Regions from separate parts of the Shewanella sp. NKUCC06_TVS genome, predicted to be linked through region 1. Evidence: predicted binding sites of a transcription regulator. Region 1 holds the regulator's gene; each other region holds the start of a gene.
The links. Region 1 encodes sigma-54, which starts transcription at its own class of promoters, with help from an activator protein. Its sites were predicted from a motif close to GTTGGCACGNNNNTNGNNT; they were not measured.
Positions count from the first base shown of each region.

Region 2: norV (anaerobic nitric oxide reductase flavorubredoxin) is a predicted target of sigma-54. The motif match lies at 3,720-3,738, and genes of this name have one in related genera.
Region 3: flgA (flagellar basal body P-ring formation chaperone FlgA) is a predicted target of sigma-54. The motif match lies at 5,437-5,455, and genes of this name have one in related genera.

Region 1 is NZ_JAHKQX010000004.1:73,821-81,233, forward strand. Features, by position in the region: gene mlaF (phospholipid ABC transporter ATP-binding protein MlaF) at 1-506, opposite strand, end outside; gene KO531_RS05750 (KpsF/GutQ family sugar-phosphate isomerase) at 1,150-2,127, shown strand; gene kdsC (3-deoxy-manno-octulosonate-8-phosphatase KdsC) at 2,127-2,678, shown strand; gene lptC (LPS export ABC transporter periplasmic protein LptC) at 2,675-3,235, shown strand; gene lptA (lipopolysaccharide transport periplasmic protein LptA) at 3,222-3,776, shown strand; gene lptB (LPS export ABC transporter ATP-binding protein) at 3,773-4,504, shown strand; gene KO531_RS05775 (RNA polymerase factor sigma-54) at 4,612-6,090, shown strand; gene hpf (ribosome hibernation promoting factor) at 6,119-6,406, shown strand; gene ptsN (PTS IIA-like nitrogen regulatory protein PtsN) at 6,409-6,852, shown strand; gene rapZ (RNase adapter RapZ) at 6,849-7,413, shown strand, end outside.
Region 2 is NZ_JAHKQX010000002.1:136,159-143,571, reverse strand. Features, by position in the region: gene katB (catalase KatB) at 1-848, shown strand, start outside; gene norW (NADH:flavorubredoxin reductase NorW) at 964-2,130, opposite strand; gene norV (anaerobic nitric oxide reductase flavorubredoxin) at 2,123-3,652, opposite strand; gene norR (nitric oxide reductase transcriptional regulator NorR) at 3,879-5,486, shown strand; gene KO531_RS02700 (TMEM165/GDT1 family protein) at 5,537-6,091, opposite strand; cyclic di-GMP riboswitch class I at 6,502-6,601, shown strand; gene gbpA (N-acetylglucosamine-binding protein GbpA) at 6,725-7,413, shown strand, end outside.
Region 3 is NZ_JAHKQX010000006.1:152,433-159,845, reverse strand. Features, by position in the region: gene KO531_RS08910 (hypothetical protein) at 1-766, opposite strand, end outside; tRNA gene KO531_RS08905 (tRNA-Arg) at 979-1,054, opposite strand; gene KO531_RS08900 (flagellar assembly protein FlgT) at 1,110-2,276, opposite strand; gene KO531_RS08895 (FlgO family outer membrane protein) at 2,557-3,189, shown strand; gene KO531_RS08890 (LPP20 family lipoprotein) at 3,186-3,638, shown strand; gene KO531_RS08885 (flagellar protein FlgN) at 3,766-4,191, opposite strand; gene flgM (flagellar biosynthesis anti-sigma factor FlgM) at 4,194-4,517, opposite strand; gene flgA (flagellar basal body P-ring formation chaperone FlgA) at 4,593-5,300, opposite strand; gene KO531_RS08870 (chemotaxis protein CheV) at 5,506-6,426, shown strand; gene KO531_RS08865 (protein-glutamate O-methyltransferase CheR) at 6,527-7,366, shown strand.

The DNA.
Region 1 (7,413 bases):
TCGTACATCACCATTTCAGGTTCAAGCGCTATGGCTCTAGCTAATGCGGCGCGGCGTTGCATACCACCGGACAATTCGCTCGGCATCATCTGAGCGGCACCACGTAAACCTACGGCTTCAAGTTTCATCAACACGATAGTGCGAATAATGTCTTCAGGCAGTCCAGAATGTTCACGCAGCGCAAACGCCACGTTATCGAACACATTAATGTCGGTAAACAGCGCGCCACTCTGAAACAGCATGCTCATCCGCTTACGCAGACTAAATAATTCATTACGACTCACGCCATGGATATCGTGACCGTCGAATAAAACTTGTCCATGGTCAGGCGTTAATTGGCCGCCAATCAATTTCAACAGGGTCGTTTTGCCTATGCCGCTCGGCCCCATGATCGCCGTCACCTTGCCCCTTGGAATGGACAGGCTAATATCTTCATATATCACACGCTGACCGCGGCTAAACCCCAAATTACGGATCTCAACCAACGGCGTTTGTTCTTGAGTCATGCTTGATTCCGACATTTGCAAATGAGGTGATCCTAGTCTTCCGAGACTGACCAATCGAAGAGCCGCAAATTGTACGTAATTGCGCTTTAACCTACAACCGAATCGACACTATCGCCCTGCGATACTTTCAATTTGCCTCATTTACAGCGAAAATGCGCCCTAAGTTTTCACTCTGCACAGGTAAAATGTTACTTAATGTTTTCAACCTGGTTGCAGAATTGGCAGTATTGGCTAATTCGTTCGCACTTAGCTCACTCTTCGCCCACTTTTATCGGGGAGAGTCGATACGCAATTGCGCAATAGAGGCATCCCATAGGGTAATACCCGCTGCGATATGGGATAAATCCATTGAAATAAACGACAAAGACGATGATATTGCTCAAGACCTTCTGCCGCTAAACACGTTATTGTGCGTGAATAGCTAACGCAGCTGAACTTGACGAGTCGGATCAATCGCTCTAGCCTGCCGCAATTGTTTTGCTGTTTTCGGTAATAAACCACAGTAAGACATAAGCTAAATTGTCTGAAAACAAACTAATACTTGGCAGAAAGCCTATTACATATCATCTTTATCGCGTACCAAATTGTGCTATTCCAATCCCATCAATGGGGCGACAAAGACAATGCAAAAAGAGAGATAGACATGGTAGACAAATCACAACTGCGCCAATGGGGTTGTAAAGTTATCGACATTGAAAAGTCAGCCCTAGACAATCTTTATCAATATGTTGATTCGGCTGAATTTGCAGAAGCTTGCGAGTTGATCCTCAACTGCACAGGCAAAGTGATTGTCATGGGAATGGGCAAATCGGGCCATATCGGCAATAAGATTTCAGCCACCCTCGCCAGCACAGGAACGCCCGCATTTTTTGTGCATCCGGGTGAAGCCAGCCACGGCGATCTGGGTGTATTGGCCGATAACGATGTGATTTTAGCGATTTCAAATTCCGGTGAGTCGAGCGAAATCCTCACCTTAATGCCGGTCATCCAACGTATGGGCGTGCCCGTTATCGCGGTAACAGGTAAACCCGAATCGAATATGGCGCGATTATCTAAAGTGCATTTATGTATTGAAGTCCCAGAAGAGGCTTGCCCACTTGGACTAGCACCCACCTCAAGTACCACAGCGACCTTAGTGATGGGCGATGCCATCGCCATTGCGCTACTACAGGCTAAAGGCTTTACCCGTGATGATTTTGCTATGTCCCATCCTGGCGGAGCTTTAGGACGTAAGTTGCTGTTAAAAGTCTGCAATGTGATGCACTGTGGTGATGACTTACCGCTCGTCAACCACGATATTTGCATCACAGAAGCCCTGTACGAAATCTCCAAGAAAGGCCTAGGCATGACGGCGATTATCGATGATCAGCGCAAGCTGGTTGGTATCTTCACCGATGGTGATTTACGCCGCGTTATCGATGCCGAAGTGAATTTACGCACGACGCCCATTGCCGATGTGATGACCCGTAACTGCGTCACGATCACAGATAATGTGTTGGCCGCCCAAGCACTGCAAGTGATGGACTCAAAAAATATCAACGGATTAATTGTTATCGATAAAGATCGCCATCCTATTGGCGCTCTTAACATGCTCGATATGGTAAAAGCAGGAGTCATTTAATGCCACAGCAAGGATTTTACGGCCCAATCAGTGATGATGTGTGGCAACGGGCGCAAAAGATTAAACTGTTAATCTGTGATGTCGATGGGGTGTTTTCCGACGGCCGTATTTACTTGAGTAATAGCGGCGAAGAGCTCAAAGCCTTCCATACCCGCGACGGCTATGGCGTGCGATCACTCCTCACCAGCGGTTTCAACCTCGCCGTGATCACAGGACGTCAATCCAAAATCGTTGAAAACCGTATGACAGCCCTTGGTGTTACCCATATTTACCAAGGCGTAGACAATAAGTTCGAGCCCTATGAAGCATTGCTCGCACTTTATGGTGTCACCCCAGAAGAAGTGGCTTATATCGGTGATGATATTGTCGATCTCCCCGTGATGAATGTCGTCGGTTTAGCGGTCAGTGTTGCTGACGGCCACCCCTATGTACGCCAACACGCCCATTTTGTGACTACGCTCAATGGTGGCCACGGTGCACTGCGTGAACTCACAGATCTGTTACTCCTAAGTCAAAATAAATTCACTTCGGCCCATGGAATGAGTATATGAGTCGTGTGACACTCGCGATTATCGCTTTTTTTGGAACCGCACTAGCGCTTTACTGGCAGGTCCAGAACAAACACAGCGGTGATTCCGATAACAGAGTAAAAGATCAAAATACCCCAGATTTCATCGTTGAAGATCTGCGCAGTGTTGAGTTCAATGAGCAAGGACTAGTGAATAGCCGTGTGACGGCGAAACACATGGAACATTATGATTCAACGAATCAAACTTTCTTTACTCAACCTGTTTATCTTGTTTATCCAGACCAAGGTAAAGCACAATGGCAGCTCAGGGCAGATCAGGGCAAGCTAAACAAGGAAACTGGCAAGGTTGTATTAGAAAATAATGTTATTATCGATGCCATTAGCCCAGAAGAACCGATTCAGACCTTGTCCACCAGTTATCTGGAACTCGATCTCAACACTATGATAATGACCTCTGACCGTACCATTTACGTCACAGGGAAAGATTTTAATATTCAAGGCCAAGGCCTTTATGCCGACCTCAACGCGCAAGAAGTGCAATTGACCAGTCAGGTAGTAGGAACATATGAAGCAAAATAACGTATTACTTGCCAGCCTAATGCTAATTATGAGCATGAGTGCTTTCGCGAAAGTGGGCGACTTAAAGCAAGAAGTCAAAATTAAAGCTGTGAGCCAAACTGCGGATATCAAAAACAACCAGATCATCTTCTTTGGTCCAGTTGAAGTTACCCAAGGCTCAATAAAAATCCAAGCAAATGAACTGCGTGCATTTTCCGCTGAAGGTGAAAATAGCAAAACTTTGGTCGCCACAGGCAACCCTGCTACGTATAGCCAAATATTAGACGATGGTCGCCCAGCATCGGCAAGCGCGAAAGAAATTCGTTACGATATGGCAAGCCGCACCTTAACACTGAAAGGTATGGCGTCATTAGATCAAGCAGGTAGCCAAGTTACAGGCAATTTAATCCGCTATAACATGATTCAACAGAAATTGATGGCCGAGAGTACTGGCAGTGGTGACGATCGCGTGATCACTATTATTCAGCCTGAAAACTATCAAGATGATGCTAAATCAGACGCTCCGGCGGATAAACCTGTAAAAAAGCAGGACTCTAAATGACCCAAATCACCTTAAGAGCACAAAATCTGGCGAAAAGTTACAAGAGTCGCCAAGTGGTTAAAGACGTCAGTCTGACGGTAAAAACCGGTCAAGTCGTTGGCCTACTCGGTCCAAACGGTGCAGGTAAAACCACGACTTTTTACATGGTTGTCGGGCTAGTGAAGAGCGATAAGGGACATATCTTTATCGACGATGATGATTTAACCGCAGATCCTATGCATCTGCGTGCCCGCAAAGGCATAGGTTACTTACCGCAGGAAGCCAGTATCTTTCGTAAGCTAACTGTTCATGACAACATCATGGCCGTACTGCAAACTCGTAAAGAACTTAAAAACGAAGAACGAGAAGAAGAACTAGAACATCTGCTCGAAGAGTTTCATATCACCCACATCCGTGACAGCCAAGGCATGTCATTGTCGGGTGGCGAACGTCGTCGCGTCGAAATTGCGCGGGCTTTAGCCGCTAATCCTAAGTTCATTTTGCTCGATGAACCGTTTGCCGGCGTCGATCCTATTTCGGTTATCGACATCAAGAAGATTATCGAACAACTCAAAAGTCGCGGCCTTGGCGTACTGATCACAGACCATAATGTCCGCGAGACATTAGATGTATGTGAACATGCTTATATTGTGAGTCACGGAAACCTGATTGCCGAAGGAACTCCAGCAGAGATCTTAGACAATCAGCAAGTTAGGGCTGTGTACTTAGGTGAACAATTCAGGCTATAGTTACTCGAGCGAAGCCTATGGAGACAATTTATACCGCCATTGGGCTTCACTCAAAATGATAATAAGCGACCTCCTCCAACAATAATAACGTAGGGATCAGCGGTAACATGAAAGCGTCACTCCAGCTCAAACTGGGTCAACAGTTAACCATGACGCCACAATTACAACAGGCCATACGTCTGTTGCAACTGTCGTCATTAGAACTGCAGCAAGAGATCCAGCAAGCATTAGATTCTAATCCCCTTCTCGAGCTGGAAGAGGATCAATTCGACGCCACTAAAACCCCTGTAAACCAAACGCTATCCGATACGGACTTCAGTGAATCTAGCACTCTGCCACCAGAAAAAGACAGCTCCACCATAGACACGGCAGAGTCGCTAACCAAAGAATCCATGCCCGATGAGCTCCCCATGGACACCACATGGGATGAAGTGTTTACCGCCTCCCCAAACTCAGGCCCCGGCGGCAGTCGTGAAGACGATATGCCCTTCCAAGGCGAGACCAGTGAAGGTTTGTACGAACACTTAGAATGGCAAAAAAACCTCACGCCGTTTTCTGAAACCGATTTAGCCATTGCCACCGCCATTATTGATGCCATCGACGATCAGGGCTATCTCACCCAAAGCACTGAAGAAATTCTCGAAGCCATGGGCAATCCTGAAGTTGAGCTTGACGAAGTCGAAGCCGTACTCAAGCGCATTCAGCATTTTGATCCCATAGGCGTTGCCGCCCGCGATTTAAGTGAATGCCTGTTGATCCAACTGTCGCATTTCGCCGCTGATACTCCCAACCTAGAAAACGCCCGTATGCTGATCAAAGATCATTTAGATCTGATCGCCGCCCGTGATTTTAGGTTATTGATGCGTAAAACTAAATTAAAAGAAGATGAATTAAGGGATGGTATAGCACTTATCCAAACCCTCAATCCTCGCCCAGGTTTGTTGATCACGCCCAATAATGACGAATACGTTATCCCAGATGTGTCTGTGTCGAAGAAAAATGGCCGCTGGGTTGTTGAGCTTAATCCTGACTGCATGCCAAAAATCAATGTAAATCAACATTATGCTTCTATGGCACGCAGTACCAAAAACCAAGCCGATAGCCAATTTATTCGCGGCCATCTGCAAGAGGCTAAATGGTTTATTAAGAGCTTAGAAAGCCGTAACGATACTTTGCTTAAAGTTGCTAATTGCATAGTGCAATATCAGCAGGGTTTCTTTGAGTACGGTGAAGAAGCCATGAAGCCTATGGTGCTTAACGATATTGCCGAAGCGGTAGAAATGCATGAGTCCACCATCTCACGGGTCACAACTCAAAAATACATGCATACCCCTAAGGGACTTTTTGAACTAAAATACTTCTTCTCTAGCCACGTCGGTACTGACGATGGTGGTGAGTGCTCATCCACAGCAATCAGAGCCTTTATAAAGAAACTGGTGGCAGCGGAAAACCAGAAAAAACCATTAAGCGATAGTAAGATGGCTCAACTTCTGGCAGAACAAGGGATCAACGTAGCCCGCAGAACCATTGCGAAGTACCGAGAGGCTATGCTTATTCCACCTTCTAATCAGCGTAAAAGTTTATAACCTACAGTGGATATCGGAGGACGTTTCTATGCAAATAAACCTAAGTGGGCACCATATCGAAATTACCGAATCGTTACGTGCATATGTAGAAGAAAAGTTTTCAAAACTTGAACGCCATTTCGAACAGATCAATAATGTGCACGTTGTGCTCAATGTTGAGAAAATGCAGCAGATTGCCGAAGCGAGAATAAACCTCATAGGTGGTGAAGTTTTTGCGACTTCAGAGCATGCTGACATGTATGCCGCTATAGACGCCCTGATTGACAAGCTTGACCGTCAGGTTATTAAACACAAAGAGAAGTTAACAAAACACTAATAATGGAACTTTGTACCATACTGCGGCCGGAGTGCACTACCTGCGCCACTCCGGGCAGCAAGAAAAAGGTACTGGAACTCATCAGCGACTTAGTCGCTGCCCAGTACCCGACCCTCTCATCTCAAGAGATATTCGAAAGCCTAGTGGCGCGCGAAAAGATGGGGAGCACAGGTATAGGTAACGGCATCGCCATTCCACATGGTCGACTAGCCGATATAGATCAGCCCATTGCCATACTAATTAAGTGTGAAGAGCCGATAGCATTTGATGCTATCGATAAGCAACCTGTTGATATTTTATTTGCACTACTGGTGCCTGCAGACCAATGTCAGCAGCACTTAAGTACCTTGTCTTGCATGGCCGAAAAGCTGAGCGACAAGCAAATATTAAAGCAATTACGCAAGACGCATGATGAAACGGAACTCTATCAGGTAATCACTGGATGAAACTGGTCATAGTGTCGGGCCGCTCAGGCTCAGGCAAATCTGTCGCCCTTAGGGTACTCGAAGATCTCGGCTATTATTGTGTCGATAACCTTCCCTTGCCATTGATTGGCAGTTTGCTTGAGCAACTCAAAGGCAGTAACGATCTCGTCGCCATCAGTGTCGACGTGCGTAACATGCCTGAGCAGGATAAGGTCTTAGTAAAACAACTCGCTAGCCTACCTCCAGATACTGAGTTAACGAGCTTCTTCCTTAACTCCAGCGATAAAATTCTGCTTAAGCGTTACAGCGAAACCCGCCGTTTGCATCCTTTGTCGAAGAGCCGAGTCTCTTTGCAAGAAGCGATAAAGCTGGAGGGAAAACTGCTCGAGCCTATGTCAAAACTGGTCGATCACTACATAGATACGTCGAATCTGAATATCTATGATTTAAGCGACCAAGTCAGACAAATTCTCCTTGGTAGTGTCGATAAAGAACTCGTGATCAACTTCGAGTCCTTTGGCTTTAAGCACGGAATGCCCACCGAAGCCGACTTTATGTTCGATGTGCGCTTCCTGCCCAATC
Region 2 (7,413 bases), on a different contig from region 1:
AGGGCGAGCGTTTCTGGGTGAAGTTCCACTTTAAATCGCAGCAAGGCGTGGTCAACTTAACTAATGAACAGGCTGATAAATTAAAAGGGATTGATCCCGATTCATCACAGCGCGATATGGTGGTTGCTATTACTGATGGAAACTTCCCGCGTTGGACGGTTAATGTGCAGATTATGCCTGAGGCAGATGCCAATACTTACCATATCAATCCATTTGATTTAACTAAGGTTTGGCCGCATAGCGACTATCCATTACTTGAGATTGGTGTATTAGAACTGAATCGTCTGCCACAAAACTACTTTGCTGAAGTTGAGCAAGTGGCATTGGCACCTAGTAATTTGGTCCCAGGCGTCGGGGCTTCACCAGACAAGATGTTACAAGCGCGTTTATTTGCCTACGCCGATGCGCAGCGTTACCGCATTGGTGCTAACTACAACCAATTGCCAGTGAATTGCCCGCATGCCGCTAAGGCAAATCACCATCAACGTGCAGGTGCGATGGCGGGTACACAATGTCCTTATCATGGCAGTCAAACTGGTGGCGACGCTTCGGCAAACTATGGCCCGAACAGCACTGCTGATGCCTTGGTTGAGCCAGTAAACTTTAGCGAACCACCATTGCGTTTAGAAGGTGAAGCGGCGCGTTACAGTCGTTATAACCAAGACGATTATACCCAAGCGGGTAATTTGTATCGCATCTTCTCTGAAGCTGAGAAAGCGCGCCTAGTGGCAACAATTTCGGGTTCATTAAGTCAAGCGAGTTTAGATGTGCAGCAACGTATGGTGGCGCATTTTACTCAAGCCGATGCGGATTACGGACAACGTATTAAACTGGCATTAGGTCTTTAAACTATTGCTGTTGCGAATGTTTGAATAATAGTAGAAACGATAAAACTGAGTAGAAAGCCTCTACTCAGTTTTTATTATCAGCGACAATAATATTAACATTCTCGTTAATGTGCTCTTAGGCCGCGATGAGTGCCGCGTTAGGGCTATTTAGCTGCTTTAACAATCCAAATGCTTGCTGCATTTTATCCTCGGTTACGATAAATCCTATAAATGTTTCATCCACGTCGAATGCTTTAATACTGCTTCCTTGAGCATCAATATCGACTTGCCAGCGATGGACGCCATTCACTGTTATACCGCTGAGTTGCATAGGTAACAGTGGCGTTTTCACTTTAATGAGCATGGCGGGAAAATTCACTGCTGTCGGTTGGTTCAGTAATGTGTTCGCCAGCGCATTGGCGCTCAGTAACGCAGGTTGCAAATAGGCCCTATTTTGGCCGTTGATTTGGGCGCAATCACCTAGCGCATAAATATGGGCATCGTTGGTTTGTAAGTATTCGTTAACGACGATACCTTTATTGACCTCTAGCCCCGCATGCTGGGCAAGTTGGCTGTTAGGGAGAAGTCCCGCTGCACAGATAACCGCATCACAAATAAACCGCTGGTCATTATCTAGGCACACAGAGATACTGCCATCTTGGTGTTGCAGTTGGCTGACTCGGGTTTGCAATTGCACTGTGACGTTATGCTGCGTTAGTACAGCGGTCAGTTTGTGGCTTAACATTTCGGGTAGCATATTCGGCATTAAGCTCGCTTGTGGATCGACCAAAAATACTTGCTTACCTGCAGTTGCTAAGTCCATTGCCAGTTCAACTCCGACCAAACCAGCACCGATAACCAGTACTCTCCTCGCACCATGGATGTCTGCTTCGCAGGCCTGATACTCCATTAAGCTGTTAACTGTATGGATGATATCGACGCCATCCCCCTCTATAGGTGGAATAAAGGGCCGTGCACCTGTGGCAAGCACTAATTTTTTGTACGCAATTTCGCGTCCTTGATGGCAACATACTACCTGACGAACTTTATCTATTTTTATGACTTCACAGTGATTTATCACATCAATTTGTTGCTCATGTGCAAATTCAGTCGCGGTCAATTTTATGAGGTCTGACGCCATTTTTTTAAGGCTAAACACATGGCTTAAATCTGGTTTATGGTATTCGTCACCAGAGTCGGCTGTGATAACTGTAATCGGTTGTTCGCGGTTTAAACGTCGCAGTGTTTTGACTAGCTGATATGCCGCGAATCCACTGCCGATAATGACGATTGGCTTAGGCATTAGTCACCTCATTTTTTATGACAGCGAAAACGCTTTTACCTAGGCCACATTCGGGACAGAGGAAGTCTTCGGCCACTTGAGTCCAAGGTGTGCCAGCAATGATATCTTGATTAGGTTCTCCTTTTTCAGGGTCGTAAACCCATTGGCAAACGGTGCAAATCATTGATTGTGTATCATTTAATTCGCACGCTTTTGTTGCAATCGGTGCAGTCATAGGGACGTTATTAGTAGCAGTATTTTCAGCTGTTTGACTGGCTGTGGTGGCTTGGCTAGGTTTTGACATGACTTGATTAATGATAGAGCGACTATTCGCGCTATCGAGGGGCCGCAATGCCCATTCTCGCGCGATTCTCTGGCCGTGCTGACGGCATTCTTGCATCGCATCTCGATCGGGACGCCATTTGACTTTTAATCCCACTGAGGTTTCAAAACCAGCATCCATCAAACGAGTGTGAATTCTATCGACTGCGCCGCCATTCCAGCCATAACTACCAAAAGCTGCCGCCTTTTTATTGCGAAAACGCAGGCCCGTGATTTCTTCAAGCATGGCAGCAATTTTAGGCATCATCACATTATTCATGGTGGATGAGCCGACTAAAATACCTTTTGACCTAAATGCCTGTGCAAGGATTTCGTTTTTATCATGACGTGAGACGTTATACACTTTTACCGCTACATTGGGGTCAACATCATGGATACCTTGAGCAATACCGTCGGCCATCATGCGAGTATTATTGGACATAGAGTCGTAGAAAATAGTGATACGGTCTTCTTGATAAGCGTCGGCCCAAGCTAAATATTGGTGAATAATTTGGGCTGGATTATCACGCCACACAATGCCGTGTGAAGTTGCGATCATATCTACAGGTAAATTAAAGCTTAATACTTCGTGAATTTTAGCCGTCACTAGGCTGCTAAAGGGCGTTAAAATGTTTGAGTAGTACCGTAGGCATTGCTCCATTAATTCATTTTGATCAACCTCATCATTGAATAAATGTTCGTCGCAATAGTGTTGGCCAAAGGCATCGTTACTGAATAAAACCGCATCTTCGGAGAGGTATGTCATCATGCTATCTGGCCAATGCAACATAGGTGCTTCGATAAATATCAGTTGCTTACCATTGCCTATCGCTAAACTATCCCCTGTCTTTACGGTAATGAAATTCCATTCTGGGTGGTGGTGATGTCCTACAATGGAGTCAACCGCATTTTCACTGCAGTAAATTGGAGTGTTAGGAATTTTGGCCATTAATGCAGTCAGGGCGCCTGAGTGGTCTTCCTCTGCATGGTTCATCACAATATAGTCTATGTCGGTTAAATTAATTTCAGCTTCAAGATTTTGTAAGAATTGCTGGCTAAACCGATGATCAACTGTATCAATTAACACGGTTTTTTCTTCACGGATAAGGTAGCTATTGTAGCTTGTGCCTTTAGTTATCTTGTACTCAGTACCATGAAAATCTTGCACTTCCCAATCGCGTTGGCCCACCCAGTGGATATTGTTTTTTACATGAATAGTCATAAATACACCTGTGATAATTAATAATGAATGCGCTACGTAAATCTTGCTTATTTAGTTAAATCTCTTATTGCACTCACTATGCCAACATTCTAATGCATTGATTTTTATTGGTATTAACGTGTTTCAACATTTAAAATTACTTGATGGTGTCATAATGACAATTTGATATTGGTCAAATTGACATTACACTGTTGTCAATATGACTTTATTTGACTGTGGATGTGCTATGAGTGCCCATGCTGATTTAACTCAGTTAGCCTTAGATTTAACTGTCGGCGTGTCGACGCAAGACAGATTTGAGCGTTTGTTGGCAGTGGTCAGGCGGCGTGTCAATTGTGATGCTGCGGCATTATTGGCATTTCGGGAGCAGCAATTTGTCCCCTTGGCGATAGATGGGCTCTTTGCCGAAGTGTTAGGGCGGCGCTTTCAAATTAGTGAACATCCGAGATTAGAGGCTATCGCCCGTGCTGGCGATGTGGTTCGTTTCCCAGCCGACAGTGAACTTCCCGATCCGTATGATGGTTTAATTCCACATCATAGTGCGAACTTACATGTACATGCTTGCATTGGTTTACCACTAATCGCGAACGATCGCTTAATTGGGGCGCTCACCATTGATGGTTTCAACCCTCATCAGTTTGATGGTTTTAGTGACAGCGAGTTGCGTGTGATCAGCGCACTGGCCGCAGCCAGTCTTAATACTGCGTTATTGATGCAACAGCTAGAATCCCAAGTTGTTGAAGTTTCCAATGGCACTGAGGTGCTCAATCGTCCTGCTAGTCAGCAGGAGATCATAGGGCAATCCACACAGATCCAATCGCTAAAGCAGCAGATAAGTGCCGTGGCAGGCACTGACTTATCGGTATTAATTACTGGCGAAACTGGCGTGGGTAAGGAGTTAGTGGCCGCGGCGATACATAATCAATCGACCAGAGCCGATAAATCACTTATCTATTTGAACTGCGCTGCATTGCCGGAGTCCGTCGCCGAAAGCGAGTTATTTGGACATGTAAAAGGGGCATTTACGGGGGCAATCAGTCATAGGCAAGGCAAGTTTGAACTCGCTGACAAGGGGACCTTGTTTTTAGATGAAATCGGGGAGCTTCCCTTGGGGCTGCAAGCTAAGTTATTGAGGGTTTTACAATACGGTGAATTACAGCGAGTGGGCAGTGATAAGAGCCTAAAAGTTAATACTCGGATTATTGCCGCCACTAATCGAATTTTGCACCAAGAGGCAACGGAAGGGCGCTTTCGTTTCGATCTTTACCATAGGTTGAGCGTATTTCCTATCCACGTAGCACCATTAAGAGAGCGTGGGCAAGATATTGTTATGCTGACAGGTTTTTTTCTTGAACGTTGTAAAGCGAAGTTAGGACTCACCCATATCAATATCACACCCGCAGCGCAGCAGTTATTAGAGCAATACACATGGCCGGGTAATGTGCGTGAGCTAGAGCATGCGATACACAGGGCTGCGGTGTTGGCGAAAGCCGAGCTAAAAACGGCTTATATCAGCTTAAGTGATAAACATTTTCAGCTCGATTCTTTGATGAATCAAGCACACAGAACAGTCGACGAAGATAGACCATCAGATGCCGCAACGCCAGCCAGTGAATTAGCATTTAGGTCTGAGTCGGCCTGTCGTGAGGGACAATCGCAAGATAATTCCAGTGTTATGCTGGGGCTTAAGGCTGCGACTGAGAGATATCAGCGTCAACTTATTCGTCAAGTTTTAGCCGCGAATCAACAAAATTGGGCTGCGTGTGCAAGAATATTGCAAATCGATACAGGTAATTTGCACCGACTTGCAAAACGGTTAGGTTTAAAAGAATAAAATATTGCGTGAAGAGATTTTATTCTGCAGCAAAACCCCAGCCTCGATTCTTAGAAGAACAGTGTTGCTACGCCTAAGAGTGCGAACAATACGGCGCAGCCACGGTGTATCCACAACATAGGTAATTTTTCGGCGCTGAAGTGGCCTGCGATTACTACGGGTACGTTAGCAAGCAGCATGCCTAAGGTTGTGCCTGCAACCACCATAGTTAATGAATCGTATTTTGCGGCTAATACCACAGTTGCGATTTGTGTTTTATCCCCCATTTCGGCGATAAAAAACAGGATAAAGGTGGCGAGAAAGGGGCCCATTTTATAGAAACGGCTCTCTTCTGCATCGACTTTATCGGGGATTAACACCCAAAGAGCGATTGCAAAGAAGGACGCAGCCACTAAATAACGTGCCAGATCTGGGCTTACCCAGTTAATCGCCCATTGGCCAATCCAAGCTGCGGCAAAATGGTTAAATAATGTCGACAGCAAAATACCTAGAATAATGGCGGTTTTATTTTTAAATCTTGCTGCGAGGATTAGTGCAAGTAATTGAGTTTTATCACCAATTTCGGCGATAGCAACCGTAAAGGTTGAGGCAAGTAGGGCTTCCAAGTGTGATCCTTTAGGGGTGGTTATGACATAAGCACAATAAACCGTCCACCCCTAGGTGCGGTCATTGTGCTCAGGTCTTGCTGGGCAAATCTATGATTTGCTGTGAACACCATGGCATGTTGCCAAGTATGTTGATGTTCACCCTAGATGACGATGGCTCGAAATCCAGTTAGCTACTCCCCCGAAGCGAGGTGGGCATTATACCTAGGTAAGATTTAGTTTCAAGCACGAGTTTATAACAGTAGGTGCTGATAAATCTTTGACAGGTGTCAGAAAAATACCGATTCACATTCTGTAACTCAATGAATATAAATGAATTATTTTTTGACAACGTTGTCTTTTGTTGCTAATTTAGCCAAGTCATTTCTACTTAGTTACATACTGTTAACTCGTAGTGACTCAATGATAACGACTGTATTTGGCAAACTAATTGAAAAGTTAGGACGCAAAGCTTCCGGTCTAAGGTTGTAAATGGATTTTTTAGTGAACTAAGATAGCGGAGTTGCCGCAGAATTCGATTTCTGTGAAAGATAAACGACTGCTGTTTAATGCTGTTGTTTGCCCAAATACCACTTTTATATCTAAGCCTATCATTATGTTTAGGATGATAGGCAATCAATGGAGTGCATTAAAGTGGCAAATTCTACTGTTTTTTCCCCTATTTCTAAATTGAGTTTATTGGCCGCGGCAGTAATGGCGACGAATGCGTTTGTGAGTATCTCTGCGCAGGCGCACGGTTATGTTGTGGCACCTGAATCGCGTTCATATGCCTGTAAAACAGGTAAAAATGCCAATTGTGGCGCGGTGCAATGGGAGCCGCAAAGTGTTGAGGGGCCATCGGGTTTTCCTGAATCAGGTCCTGCTGATGGCAAGCTGGCGAGTGCTGGCAATGGTGCTTTTTCACCTTTGGATGAACAAAGTCCGAGCCGTTGGGCAAAGACGGATATTAAAGCGGGCTGGAATAAGTTCAGTTGGCAGTTCACAGCAAATCATGTCACCCGTAATTGGCGTTACTATTTAACTCGCCAAGATTGGAACCCAAACCAAGCTTTGAGCCGAGCGAGCTTTGACTTAGCACCCTTTTGCGTCGTTGATGGTGGTATGGAACAGCCGCCTAAGTTAGTGACCCATGACTGCTACGTGCCAGAAGGTCGCAGTGGTTATCAAGTGATCTTGGCCGTGTGGGAAGTGGGAGATACGACGAATAGTTTCTACAATGCTATCGATGTGAACTTGGGCTCGGGTCCTATTGTGCCGAGTGAATGGCAAGATGTGGGGGATATCAATCCGTCACTCGATCTAAAAGCAGGCGATAAAGTGAT
Region 3 (7,413 bases), on a different contig from region 1:
CGAAATCAAGGACTTGTTCTGTAATCATCTGTGCTGCTTGGTGAGGATTATCATAATTTCGTTGATTATAAAGTTGGATGGCGTAGGCCACGACTTTATCTCTAGTGCCATGACGCTTATTTCTTCCTGAACTTCCAGATTTAGAAGCTTTGTCGAATAATTCTTTATGCTTAGTTATGTCAGTTTGAAGTGTCAGATAGCTTTCGTTTTCAATGACCAATACGTGCTGTGCAAAAAGGCGACTTAGTAGATTGGCTGCTTTGGTCATTCCAGCCATGTGGCACGCCATCATCGCTTGCATAAACTCAGCTATGGCCTCTGGTTGGCTGTTGAGTAAGTTTAGTAATACAGCTTCATCTTCATCATTAGTGTCTGATGAAAGCGGAAAATTGGCATTTGCGAACCTTCGTACATTGTTCATATCGATCTGAGAGTCATTGCCCGATGATGAAGATAGCATTTCAATAAATATCTCCACCATTTTCTGTTGTTCTTCACTAAGGATTTTCTGACTGTCTGGAATTTTTGCCAGCTCTTTTGCTGCCGAATCTTCAGTTGTGCCTTTGGGGAGTTTGCTGGATAGTTCAGAGGGTGAAGTTATGGCACGAAATACCTCATCCATATCTTCGAACATTTTGTCTTTATCTGGAGAGTCTGGGAGGGCGGTAAGGACTTTTAAAAATTCGGGTTGTTCGGAAATCGAATATTGCTCGATGATCTCTTCGAGTGTTTGAGTGAATTTTTTTTGTGATGAAATTTCCGTCATAAACCTGTTTTCCCTGTTCGTTAACTCATAGGGAAAAGTATTAGAAATAGTGTTAATTGTCCATAACTGAGATGAACAGGGCAAAACGAGGATTTTTGAAAATGTTACGAAAAAAAAATTCTAAAAAACGTCATTCCTATGGTGGCACATAGGCGGCACAGGATTTTTAATTTTTCGTAAATTATTGAATTTTATAAATAAAAAGTGACTTATGGTCTCTCCACAGGGACTCGAACCCCGATCGGCCGCTTAGGAGGCGGCTGCTCTATCCTGTTGAGCTATGAAGAGACGACAGTGATTATACTGGTTTTATCTTTGATTAAAAGGCTTATGATTTAGTTGCTTAAATCTTAAGCGCTATGTCGTTTATCTGTACATTGTAGGCGGCATTTTGGTCTACAAGTACTGCGGTAGCGCTTTCTTCGCTTACTTGCTCAATTTTTACCGTTGCACGACTTTTGGTCGCGACGGCGCGCATTTCATTGAGTCTATCGGGTAAGTTTTGTTGTAATACTACTTGGAATTTATCACCGACACGAATGCCATGTTTACGGCCTAGATTTAATATAATCCTGTCTGCTTGTCGGCTAACGACTTGGCCAAGTAATGGCCTGCAATTAAGTGTGCTGTCTAAATCTCGGGTAGCTTGCAATATTAATTGAGTAATACTTTTTCCATAGGAGGAACGCCAGAATCTATTACTGTTGGGAGCAATGATAGCCTGTTCTTCAAATTCCCATGGGGCCGATGTGCTGTAGCTTTTGCTCCAGACCTCTTCGCCACTGATCCCATGATAGAGGCTGAGTTTGAATTGAAATTGCCTTAGCGGAGCTTCATCCCAAAATCCTAAGAAGGTGGGTTGTACAGGCTCTATCGATATATCAATGATCTGCGGTTGAAGAATATATTGGCTGTCGGTAATTTCACTGAGCCAGCTTGGGAGTCGATAACCGCGAATATCCACTAGGTCTTGTTCAATATCGAGTCGCTCGTTAGCATGGATGTGACTAAAGCCAGTTGAAGAGTAATCTTCTATAGTGTTCCCTAACGCCTCTGAAATGACCTCTTCAAAGCCTGAAAGTTGTCCATATCTAAGCTGAGAACGATCTTTTATTTGTGTTTGAGGTATTAAAATAGCGGCCTTTAATTGGCCATTAGGACACTGTTGTGTTGGATCATCATTTAGATCGAGGCGTAGGGATACATATATTTTATTTCCCTGAATTTGTTCACTTACGAGTTGGATGTTTATGGCTTGGGCGTTGCGATTTATCGCAAAGTTATTTTGTGTGAGGTTACCATTAGAGGTTTGTTGCTCGCTGGATATTTGAATACCTGTGCTTAATGTCGCATAGCTAACAGCTTGATTAATTGCTTCTTCCCTTGCTTGAGCTGTATTACCATTGATAATAGTTGCTTCTCCGCTGGCTTCTATCCATTCGGCTCTGGTGGGCAAAGAAAGTAGTAAAAGGCTCAAAATGATGAGCGAAGCTGAACCTGGTATGTGCATCAATTCAATCCTTATCGCTAAGCTAATGGCGATATTACCAATCGAGCCAGTTTTCTGACTCTTAACCTAATATGGCAATAAAGCAAATTTCGTGCCTGAGTATGAGAACTTTTGATAAAGTTTCCATTGTTACAGTCGATATACTGGGTAATAGAAGAATATTGTCGGACTGAGGTTAATATTGGTCCGAAGATTGCTGGTTTTTGTTACTCATTAAAAATTTGAAGCTTAGAAAGTGAGTCACTTGACTGCCAATGCACCCATAGATGAGGTAAATCCAATGCTAAAGCGTGTGATTATTCCCTTAACATTGATAATGTTAGGTGGATGTGTAGCTAAACCGGTTACGCCGCCCAAACCGAGTTTAGTGGATGGCAATGGGTTGCCGCCAACGGCAGTGATCAACCATTTAGCACAGCGAATAGTGACTGAGCTCGTTAAGCAAAATGATGCTTTGCGTGCTGATCAACCTATCGTAGTTGCAACACCAGTATTAGTGGGCGATTTGAATGGCACTAATGCGTTAGCGCAACAGTTACAGCAAGGATTAATGACGTCGCTCCATAGCTTTCAGTTTAATGTGGTGGATTTAAACTTAGCTGATGGCTTGAGAGTCACATCTGACGGGGATTTTATTTTGACGCGAGATTGGCAAAAATTGTCGAAAGATCTTCCTGTTGAGCATCTTGTCGTTTCGACTATGAGCGTAGTAACCAATGGTATGGCGATCAATACTCGGATTGTGAACATTAGTAACAATCGCGTGGTATCGGCATCTCAAACTTTTGTGACTCAAAAAGAGTTGGCAAACTACATGCAGCCTTCGGAGCAAATTGTGTCACAAAATGGCATCTTATATCGTCAGGCGAGTCCGGGCATGAATGAAGTACGTGTCTTAGGAGATGGAAAATGAAACACTACCTTTTATTACTTATCACGGGGCTAATGCTAACTGGCTGCGCTGCTAAAGATAGATATGTGCAATGGGAAGATGTGCCGCCGCCGAGTTTTCCTAAGTTAACGGCTATAGGATATGCGCCCTTAGCGACTCAACCGGCTAAAGAGCAATCACAAAGAGTGTTGATGGCTATGCAGGCATCAAAAATTGTGGCTTATCGTGAATTAGCGGAACAAGTTTATGGGCAGAAAATAACGGCAAACAGCAGTGTTAGTGATTGGATGTTGACGGACGATAATGTCAAAGCGTCAGTTTCTGGCGTGATCCGCGGCGCACGAGTCGTTAAGAGTTATCCAGCAGGCGAGCATTATGTGACTGAGTTAGAACTTGATTTTTCACAGGTTTGGGCGCTTTATCAACAACAGAACCGTCCACAACGAGTGAAGGAAGTGACGTATTTCTAGCGTTATTGAATGTATGTTCAACAGCATGTATTGAGCCGCGTATTAACGCGGCTTTTCTTTTTGTACAAGACATTAAGATCTAATCAGAGCTTAGAAAAGGGAATGCTAAGTGGGAGTGATGCGCTTGTTAGGCCTTTAAATCATTGCCTAAACTTGAGATAGTCGAGGTCTTGCCTTTATCGTTATAGGTGAGGCTGGAGGCGTTTCTACTGGCTTGTAAAGCTTGAGCAAAGCGATTTAAACTCGCTAAATTCATCTCAATTAAACTGGCATTTTGTTCGTTTAATTCTTTGCATTCAGTCAATGCGTCTTTGATCTCGGCCATTTTATGCACGAGTTCGACTTGCTGAGTGAGTAGCGATTTATCACTGTGTTTTGCCAGAATATCATCATTAGTCTTTAGTTCTTTCAGACATTGCGATTTTTCGTTAGCAAGGGAAAGCAGTAAATCGGCGTTTTGGTCAACCAAAGCGCCTTTTTCCTTGAGTATGATTTGCTTAAGAACAGCCAAATGGGCGTGTTGTAGATCTACCAGTTTAGCTATTTCAGTCATAGTTACTCTTTATTTAAGTCATTAAGTTCGGCTTCAAAACTTGCAATATTGGCAGCCAACTTTTCTGGGTCAATTTTATAGCGACCTTCGGCAATAGCTTGTTTGATTTCTGCTACTTTCTTTTGATCAACTTCAGGAAGGCTAGCCATTTTAGTCTGAGCTCCTTGAAGTTGTTGTGCCTGGGCCGTAATGACCACAGAGTCGCTTCTTTGTGGTGTTGTCGATTTTGTAGCAACTTGAGCAGATTGATCGCTGCTCGTTTTCGTTGCACCTGAACGAACTTGCGCAGTCGTTGCAGTGTTGAGTTTGCTAATATCAATTGCCATTTTAGGCTCCAGCGTCGTGTGTACGGGATTTCTTAACTGGGGTATCGGCAGCTTACAAAAAAGCTTTAGATTATTTTACATTCTTACTTCAACTTCGCCAATGCCTGTGACTATAGCATCTAGTTCTTTGTTTGAACTGCTATTTTTGACTCTGATCCGATCACCTTTATTGCCATCTTGTAGGGCTTCGCCCACTGTTTTGAGCTCGAATGAGCCAGAACGAACGTAGATAGATACCGAATCATTTTTACAAACGAAGCATAAGTTGTTGCTTAATATGGGATTATCTTTTGCTACTCGTCGTTTTACTCGCACGCCAGCCAATTTACTCGGGTCATCGAATTCGGCACCTCTCAAGCTATTTTGTTCAATGTAACGGACTTCTACTTGACTAGGAGAGATGAGTTCGCCTGGTGCTAAGATTTCGGTTGAGACAACAACGGGGAATAAGATATCCACCCGAACCGAGATATAGATTTGCCAAGGGTAAGCTAAGTCTTGTGTATCGCAGCTGACTTTTAAGGTGTTATTACGGCTAATTTCCCTATCGCTAGCCAGTTCAACTTTCATTGGAGACGAACATTGTGACGGCAGCATTCTTGCGTCAACCATCTGTGGCGAAATATTTACTTTGGCATTTTCTGGAACGGATATTTTTTCTGAAATAAGCGCTTTAGCTAATTCTGAGATTGCCGATACGGTGGGGACAATAGGCTCTGCACTCGCTAAAGCGGGCATGAAGAGGGGGAAAAGACTAAAAAAACAGACTAAATTTACTTTCATAATGAAGAGACTAGCTTGTAACGCCAGAATGCACCTATACTTTTATTAAGTTCGAAGCTGACTACTGTAATAATAATTTGCATCACTGTCAGAAGATTGACTCAGTTTCGACTATGTTTATCGATAGATAAGACGTAAGCAATTAATATGCCTATACTCAACTGAGTTATAGGGCCGAACATAAACAGAACAACAAGGCAGAGTTATGTCGAGTATTCTTGATTCAGTCAACAAACGAACCCAGCTCGTTGGACAAAACCGTTTAGAATTGCTGCTTTTTAAATTAAACGGTCGTCAACGGTTTGGGATTAACGTGTTTAAGGTGAAAGAAGTACTGCAGTGTCCACCACTGACCACTTTGCCTAAACTTAATCCTTATGTGAAGGGTGTTGCTCATATTCGTGGAACAACCATTTCAGTGATTGATTTGAGTGCGGCAACAGGGGGAAAACCTTTAGCAAGCACTGAAAACTGTTTCATCATTATTTCTGAATATAACCGCAGTGTTCAAGGCTTCTTGGTCAGTTCTGTTGAGCGGATCATCAACATGAATTGGGAAGCGATTATGCCTCCGCCGCAAGGTGCTGGCCGTTATTCTTATCTTACAGCTGTGACTGAAATTGAAGGTGAATTAGTTGAAATTCTCGATGTGGAAAAAATCTTAGATGAGATTTCACCAGTTAAAACGGCTATCAGTGAAGAAGCCAATGAAAAACTGACCCTCGACAGAACTCAGCATTACCATATTATGGTTATTGATGATTCTGCCGTGGCGCGTAAGCAAATTATTCGTTCACTTGAGTCATTGAATTTACAAATTGATACCGCAAAAGATGGTCGCGAAGCATTAGACAAGCTTAAAGAAATCGCCAAAGAGATGGATAATGTGGCCGATGAGATCCCCCTCATCATCTCTGATATTGAGATGCCTGAAATGGATGGCTACACCCTGACTGCTGAAATCCGAGATGATCCTAAGCTTAAGCATATTAAAGTGGTACTGCATACTTCGTTAAGTGGTGTATTCAATCAGGCAATGGTTCAAAAAGTGGGGGCTAATGACTTTATCGCTAAGTTTAATCCTGACGAACTGGCCGCTGCTGTGAATAAGCATTTAAGTTTGTAATTGCTGTAGGTTAGTACCTAGATACGCTTTACGCTATAATCTCGACTTTATAACATGATGGTTTCGCACTGATTTTGGTGCTTGCTATAGGATTTAGGATGTGAATGTGCCAAATAAATCACTCGCTGAGGCTGAATATAATCAATTTAGGTTGTTCTTAGAGCAACACAGCGGCATCGTACTGGGTGAAAATAAGCAATATCTTGTGCGCAGTCGTCTTGCTCCTTTGATGGGCAAATATAACCTGCCATCCTTATCTGATGTGGTTAAGCATTCGATGAAGCCTACTGAGCGTGCGCTCAGAGCTGAAGTGATCGATGCTATGACGACCAATGAAACCCTTTGGTTCCGTGATCGTTATCCATTTGAGTTGTTGAATAATGTCCTACTACCTGAATACAGTCGTCTGGGGCGTCCGCTTAAAATTTGGTCTGCGGCTTGCTCGTCAGGCCAAGAGCCATACTCATTGGCTATGACTATTCTTGAGTATCAACAGAAGAAGCCTGGTGCCTTGGCTGGTAGTGCTTCTATTCAAGCAACGGATTTATCTCCTTCCATGTTGGAACGTTGCAAAAATGCCGAGTACGATAGTTTGGCATTAGCGCGTGGTTTATCTGAAGAACGTAAGCGTCAGTTTTTTGATGCATTACCTTCAGGCAATATGAAGTTAAAGGACAATGTGAAGCGGTTGGTGAACTTTAGAGCGCATAATTTACTCGAGAGTTATAGTCTGCTTGGCAAGTTCGACATTATCTTTTGCCGCAATGTGCTGATTTATTTTGCACCAGAGGCAAAGGCAAAAATTTTGCGGCAATTCGCTGCCGCTCTCAATCCCAAAGGGATTTTATTTCTCGGCGCATCAGAATCTATCGCTGGTTTAACGGACGAGTTTGATATGGTTCGTTGTAACCCTGGCATTTATTACCAGAAAAAGACTTAACTCAGCCGCTCTAAAGAAAATTACCGACAATTGTCGGTAATTTTTTA